DNA from 2 places in the Pseudomonas orientalis genome. Region 2 is predicted to be linked to the other one. Evidence: predicted binding sites of a transcription regulator. Region 2 holds the regulator's gene; the other holds the start of a gene.
The links. The regulator FliA, encoded in region 2, starts transcription of late flagellar genes. The targets are predictions, from matches to a motif close to CTAAAGTTTNNNNNNNNNNNGCCGNTAA.

Region 1: MRY17_RS18540 (methyl-accepting chemotaxis protein) is a predicted target of FliA. The motif match lies at 1,612-1,639, and genes of this name have one in related genera.

Annotation. Positions count from the first base shown of each region.
Region 1 is NZ_CP094351.1:4,185,474-4,188,865, forward strand. It holds gene MRY17_RS18530 (DMT family transporter) at 1-252, opposite strand, end outside; gene MRY17_RS18535 (CPBP family intramembrane glutamic endopeptidase) at 674-1,465, shown strand; gene MRY17_RS18540 (methyl-accepting chemotaxis protein) at 1,669-3,234, shown strand; gene MRY17_RS18545 (alpha/beta family hydrolase) at 3,345-3,392, opposite strand, start outside.
Region 2 is NZ_CP094351.1:4,008,729-4,012,120, reverse strand. It holds gene flhF (flagellar biosynthesis protein FlhF) at 1-645, shown strand, start outside; gene fleN (flagellar synthesis regulator FleN) at 751-1,584, shown strand; gene fliA (RNA polymerase sigma factor FliA) at 1,581-2,321, shown strand; gene MRY17_RS17755 (chemotaxis response regulator CheY) at 2,489-2,863, shown strand; gene MRY17_RS17750 (protein phosphatase CheZ) at 2,882-3,392, shown strand, end outside.

The sequences.
Region 1 (3,392 bases), 180 kb from region 2:
GGCCCCCAACAACACCAGGCCCGTCGCCGCCGCATACAGCATGGGCTTGCCGGGACGTGGCAGCGTCAACTTGAGGAGCGGTACCAGCAGTACCAACCCCATCAGGGCGATGGCAAAGCGGATCAACAGAAAGGCAAAGGGCGAAGCATGGGCCAGGCCCAACTTGGAGAAGATCGCCCCGCTGCTCCACAGCAAGACAAACAAGCTCGTCGAGGCCGCCGCGGCCACGGATTGTTTCGAAAGCACAGACATGGTTACCACCTGTTATCAGGCAAAAAAGCCGACTCAGTAAAAAAACTGAATTTCAGTAGGTTTTTTCAGGCAGGCACGGGGCAACAGCGAATAGCTGTTCAGCCCGAAATGCCAACACCCGGCGGTGATACGACTGCGTACACCAGCGTGCTACTGACAGGTGGGGGGTAGTGACTGATCTGCGCAGGCTGCTTGCCACGGCACGGCACGACCACAGCGTTGACCGCTGAATCGACTACCGCTATGCGCTGGGAAGCTGGCATGTGCTGATCTTTTTGAAGGGATAAAGACGCGACGACTATAACCAGCCGCAAACATACTTTGCAATCCTTTCCCCCTTGCCTTGTACGTGGAGGCGTTTTCATGCCCTAGAACCTGGCCACTCGCTATAATGCCGCCCGGTTTTTTCGAAGGATTTCACATGATTGCTTTGCCCTGGCTGTACCTCACCCTACTATCCATTGGCTATGTCGTGGCGTTGATTTACGGCCAACTGGGCGTACTGGCGGCGGTCTCCATCGCACTGCTGCTGCTGGCCGGGTATGCCGTACGCCAGCAACGCAACCCTTGGGCCCGCTACCTTGGCCACGGCTTGTTTATCGTCCTGGCCCTGGGCCTGGCGATGCATTGGTTGCCGGGGTTCTATAACGGCCGCGGTATTGCGCCCCAGCGTTTTACTCCGGACTCAGTGCCGTTCTCGATGTACCTGAACCAGGACAAACCGCTGATTGGCTTCTGGCTGCTGCTGGCCTGCCCATGGATTGTGGCGCGACGCTCATTGCGCCTGTCGATCTGCGTCACGGCCGTGGCCCTGACCCTGGCCGCCATCGCCGCCCTGGGTGGTGCAGCGCTGCTAGGGATGATCAGTTGGGTGCCGAAATGGCCGGACGAGGCGTGGCTGTGGGTGTTGAATAATCTGCTGTTGGTGACGCTGGTCGAAGAAGCGCTGTTTCGCGGGTATATCCAGGGCGGCCTAAGTCGGCGCTTCAAACACCTGCCCTACGGCGAGAACCTCGCGCTGCTGCTGGCCTCGCTGTTATTCGGCCTGGTGCATTTTGCTGCGGGTTGGCAGTGGATGCTGCTGGCGAGTATTGCCGGCGTGGGTTACGGCCTGGCCTATCGCTTTGGCGGTTTGGGCGCGGCGATTGCCACGCATTTTGGCTTGAATCTGCTGCACTTCGGGTTGTTCACCTACCCGATGCTCGCCGGCTAAACCTGCCTTACTGTAGGAGCGAGCTTGCTCGCGAAGGACTTCAACGCTCGCGGGCATCCTGGATGAACGCGTTGCCCTTGAGTGCTTCGCGAGCAAGCTCGCTCCTACAGGGGCAACGCTGCTCGCAGGATTGTTGCAAAAATAAGTTAAATAAATGCCCCGCATGGCCGATACCCCCTGAAAGCCTTGCGGATTGAACAATCATGCGTAATAACCAACCCGTTACCCAGCGCGAACGTACCTTCCCCGCTCAGCAACGGTTGATCTCCACCACAGACGCCAAGGGTGTGATCACCTACTGCAACGACGCCTTTGTCGAAATCAGTGGGTTCACCCGCGACGAACTGATCCGTGCCCCGCACAATCTGGTGCGTCATCCGGACGTTCCGGCGGCGGTGTTCGCGCACATGTGGTCGACGCTCAAACAAGGCTTGCCATGGATGGGCATTGTCAAGAATCGCTGCAAGACCGGTGATCACTACTGGGTTAACGCCTACGTGACACCCGTCTTCGACGGCAACCAGGTGATAGGCTACGAATCGGTGCGCATCAAGCCCACCGCCGAGCAGATTCGCCGGGCCGAAGCGCTCTATCAACGCATCAACCAGGGCAAGTCGGCCGTTCCCCAGCGCGACAAGTGGCTGCCGGTTCTGCAAGACTGGCTGCCGTTTATTCTGGTCAGCCAGCTGAGCTTCATGATCGGCGCCACCCTCACCTCCCAATGGGGCTTTGCCCTGGCGGCCGGGTTGTCGGTGCCATTGGGCCTGCTGGGCCTGAGCTGGCAGCAGCGCGGCCTCAAGCGCTTGCTGCGCCTGGCCGAGCAGACCACGTCGGACCCGCTGATCGCCCAGATGTATACCGACAGCCGTGGCGCCCAGGCGCGCCTGGAGATGTCGATCCTCAGCCAGGAAGCGCGTCTGAAGACCTGCCTCACCCGCCTGCAGGACACCGCCGAACACCTCAACGACCAGGCGGCGCAGTCCAACACCCTCGCGCACAACAGCTCCAGCGGGCTGGAGCGCCAACGCGTGGAGACCGAACAAGTCGCCACGGCGGTCAACCAGATGGCGGCGACTACCCAGGAAGTCGCCAGCCATGTGCAGCGCACGGCGGATGCCACCCAGGAAGCCAATCGCCTGACCGGTCGCGGCCGCGATATCGCCGGGGAAACCCGTGAGGCGATTCAGCGCCTGTCGGTTGCCGTGGGGGAAACCGGTGTCACCGTCACGCAGTTGGCCAAGGACAGCGATGAAATCGGCGGCGTGGTCGATGTGATCAAAGGCATTGCCGACCAGACCAACCTGCTGGCATTGAACGCCGCCATCGAAGCGGCGCGCGCCGGTGAGATGGGCCGTGGCTTTGCGGTGGTGGCTGATGAAGTGCGCCAGTTGGCGCAACGCACCGCCGAATCGACCGGGCAGATCCATACCCTGATCGCCAAGCTGCAAAGCACTGCGGCCGCAGCTGTGCAAACCATGGACGCCGGGCATCGCCAGGCCGAAGAAGGTGTGGCACGGGTGATGGAAGCGGATCAGGCGTTGGTGGGCATCAGTGAGGCGGTTGCCAATATCACCGACATGACGACCCAGATCGCCGCCGCTACGGAAGAGCAAAGCGCGGTTGCCGAAGAGATCAGCCGCAATATCAGCACCATTGCGCTGTTGGCGGACCAGACGTCGGAACAGGCGATGAACTCGGCGCAGTTGAGTGAAGAGCTGACGCATACCGCCAATACCCAGTATTCGCTGGTAGAGCGTTTTAACCGGTAGACCGCTATCGGGGGCAAGTCGAATCGTCGCACCGCCCCTCCCACACTCGACCGCGTTCCAAAGTTGGAATAAGGTCAACATGTGGGAGGGGGCTTGCCCCCGATAGGGCCCTAACAGGCACTCAGAAACCCAGCCACGCGCGCTGCAGCAGCCTCCAG
Region 2 (3,392 bases):
GGCCCTGCCGGCATGGGCAAGACCACCACCCTGGCCAAGCTGGCGGCGCGTTATGTGCTCAAGTACGGCGCGCAGAACATCGCGCTGGTGAGCATGGACAGCTACCGCATCGGTGCCCAGGAGCAGCTCAAGACCCTGGGCCGCATCCTCAATGTGCCGGTGACCCATGTCGACCCGGGTCAATCCCTGGCCAACGCCCTCGACCCGCTGCTGCGCAAGCGTGTGGTGCTGATCGATACCGCCGGCCTGCAAGCCAGCGACCCGGCCCTGCGCATGCAGCTCGAAAGCCTGGCCGGGCGTGGCATCAAGTCAAAGAATTACCTGGTGCTTGCAACCACCAGCCAGAAACAGGTTCTTACCGCTGCCCACCACAGCTATAAACGCTGCGGCCTGTCCGGTTGTATCCTGACCAAACTGGATGAAACCGCCAGCCTGGGCGAAGTGTTGAGCCTGGCAATCAGTCATGAACTACCGGTCGCCTACCTGACCGACGGGCCGCGGATCCCGGATGATTTGCATCTGCCGCGCCGTCATCAGTTGGTCAGCCGTGCTGTCAGCGTGCAAATGCAAGACGAGCCTAGCGAGGAAGCGATGGCTGATATGTTCGCCGACCTTTATCACAACCCGGCAAAACGGGTGGGATGAGGCAGGATGAACACCGTGAAATGTACCTACATCGATGGCCTGCAAGCGATACACGCGGCCAAGCCATGTAGCCTGCGTCTAAGCAAGACAAGGTAAAGAAATAAAATGGGCAGCATGCATCCCGTACAGGTGATCGCGGTGACCGGCGGCAAAGGTGGCGTCGGCAAAACTAACGTGTCAGTGAATTTGTCCCTGGCCCTGGCAGAGCTTGGCCGTCGCGTCATGCTGCTGGATGCTGACCTGGGCCTGGCGAACGTGGACGTTCTGCTGGGGCTGACACCCAAACACACGCTGGCCGATGTGATCGAAGGCCGCTGTGAGCTGCGCGATGTGCTGCTGCAGGGCCCTGGGGGGATCCGCATCGTGCCGGCCGCCTCGGGCACCCAGAGCATGGTGCACCTGAGCCCGGCGCAGCATGCCGGCCTGATCCAGGCCTTCAGCGATATCGGCGACAACCTCGACGTGCTTGTGATCGACACCGCCGCCGGGATCGGTGAGTCGGTGGTCAGCTTTGTACGTGCAGCGCAAGAAGTGCTGCTGGTGGTGTGCGATGAACCCACCTCGATCACCGACGCCTACGCGCTGATCAAACTGCTTAACCGTGACTACGGCATGAACCGCTTCCGCGTGCTGGCCAATATGGCCCAGAGCCCGCAGGAAGGGCGCAACCTGTTCGCCAAGTTGACCAAGGTCACGGATCGTTTCCTCGATGTGGCTTTACAATACGTCGGTGCAGTTCCTTACGACGAGTGTGTGCGCAAGGCCGTGCAAAAGCAGCGTGCGGTCTACGAAGCGTTCCCTCGTTCGAAGTGCGCACTGGCGTTCAAGGCCATTGCCCAGAAGGTCGATACCTGGCCGCTGCCCGCCAATCCTCGGGGGCATCTGGAGTTTTTCGTCGAGCGACTGGTGCATCAGACGAGCGCGGGACCTGTGCTATGACATCAAGCGGCTACAACCTTTACAAAAAGTCGGCACGTGACAGCCAGGGCGAGTTGATCGAGCGCTACGCGCCGCTGGTCAAGCGTATCGCCTACCACTTGCTGGCGCGCCTGCCCGCCAGCGTGCAGGTGGAAGACCTGATCCAGGCCGGCATGATCGGCCTGCTCGAAGTGTCGACCAAATATGACGCGAGCAAGGGGGCGAGTTTCGAGACGTATGCGGGTATCCGTATCCGTGGCGCGATGCTCGACGAAGTGCGTAAAGGTGACTGGGCACCGCGTTCGGTACACCGCAATACGCGCATGGTCAGTGACGCAATTCGCGCAATTGAAGCAAAAACCGGTCGTGACGCTAAAGATCACGAAGTTGCGGCCGAACTCCAATTGAGTCTCGACGATTATTACGGGATTTTGAACGATACCTTGGGCAGCCGCCTGTTCAGTTTCGACGACCTGTTGCAGGACGGCGAGCATGAAGGGCTGCACGAGGACGGCGCGAGCGCGCATATGGAGCCGTCGCGCGATCTGGAAGATGAGCGTTTCCAGGGCGCGTTGGCGGAGGCCATTGCCAATTTGCCGGAGCGCGAGCGCCTGGTGTTGGCGCTGTACTACGACGAAGAGCTGAACCTCAAGGAAATCGGTGAGGTCCTGGGGGTCAGCGAATCGCGTGTCAGCCAGTTGCATAGCCAGTGCGCGGCCCGCTTGCGGGGGCGGTTGGGAGAGTGGCGCGCGCGCTGACAGGCAGTGTGGGGACACTGCAGACGCTACCGCGAAGGTTTCGGCCTTTGCGGATTCGCTCCGTGGTGCCCTGGGCAGTCCTTTTTGTGTAACGCCTGTTGATTGAAGTGGCGCGTCCAGGTGCTGGGCGCGTTTAAGACTGCTTGGAGGTCGAATTGGACAAGAACATGAAAATCCTCATCGTTGATGACTTCTCAACGATGCGGCGGATCATAAAAAACCTGTTGCGTGACCTTGGGTTCACTAACACGGTCGAGGCGGATGACGGCATCACGGCGATTCCAATCCTCAACAGCGGCAGCATCGACTTTCTGGTAACCGACTGGAACATGCCTGGCATGACCGGTATCGACTTGCTGCGCCATGTGCGCGCCGATGAAAAACTGCGCAGCCTGCCGGTGTTGATGGTGACCGCCGAAGCCAAGCGTGAGCAGATCATCGAAGCCGCCCAGGCCGGGGTCAACGGTTACGTGGTCAAGCCATTCACAGCATTGGCCTTGAAAGAGAAGATCGAAAAGATCTTCGAACGCATCCACGGCTAATGCCATCGCGGGGGAGCTATGGAGCATAAAGAAACGTCACAGGGCGACTTTGAGTCGACCCTGAAAAAGCATGCTCACCAGTTGGTCGACAGCCTGGAAAAAGGCCAGTTCGCCGACGCGGTGCAGTTGATCCATGAGCTTAACCAGACCCGTGACCGCGGCCTGTATCAGGAAGTGGGCAAGCTCACACGCGAGCTGCACAGTGCGATCGTCAATTTCCAGATTGACCCGCGCATGCCCCAGGCCGAAGAAATTTCGCAGATCACCGATGCCACTGAACGCCTGTCCTATGTGGTCAGGCTGACCGAGGCGGCGGCCAACCGCACCATGGACCTGGTGGAAAACGCCACGCCGCTGGTCAACGGCATGGCCAGCGAAGCCCAGGCCCTGAGCCTGGACTGGGGCCGCTTCATGCGCCGCGAAGTGGGGGCTGAAGAATTCCGTGAGCTGGCCCGTCGCGTCGACGGTTTTCTGTCGCGCAGCGAACAGGAAAACCGCACGGTGGCCAGCAACCTCAACGATATTCTGC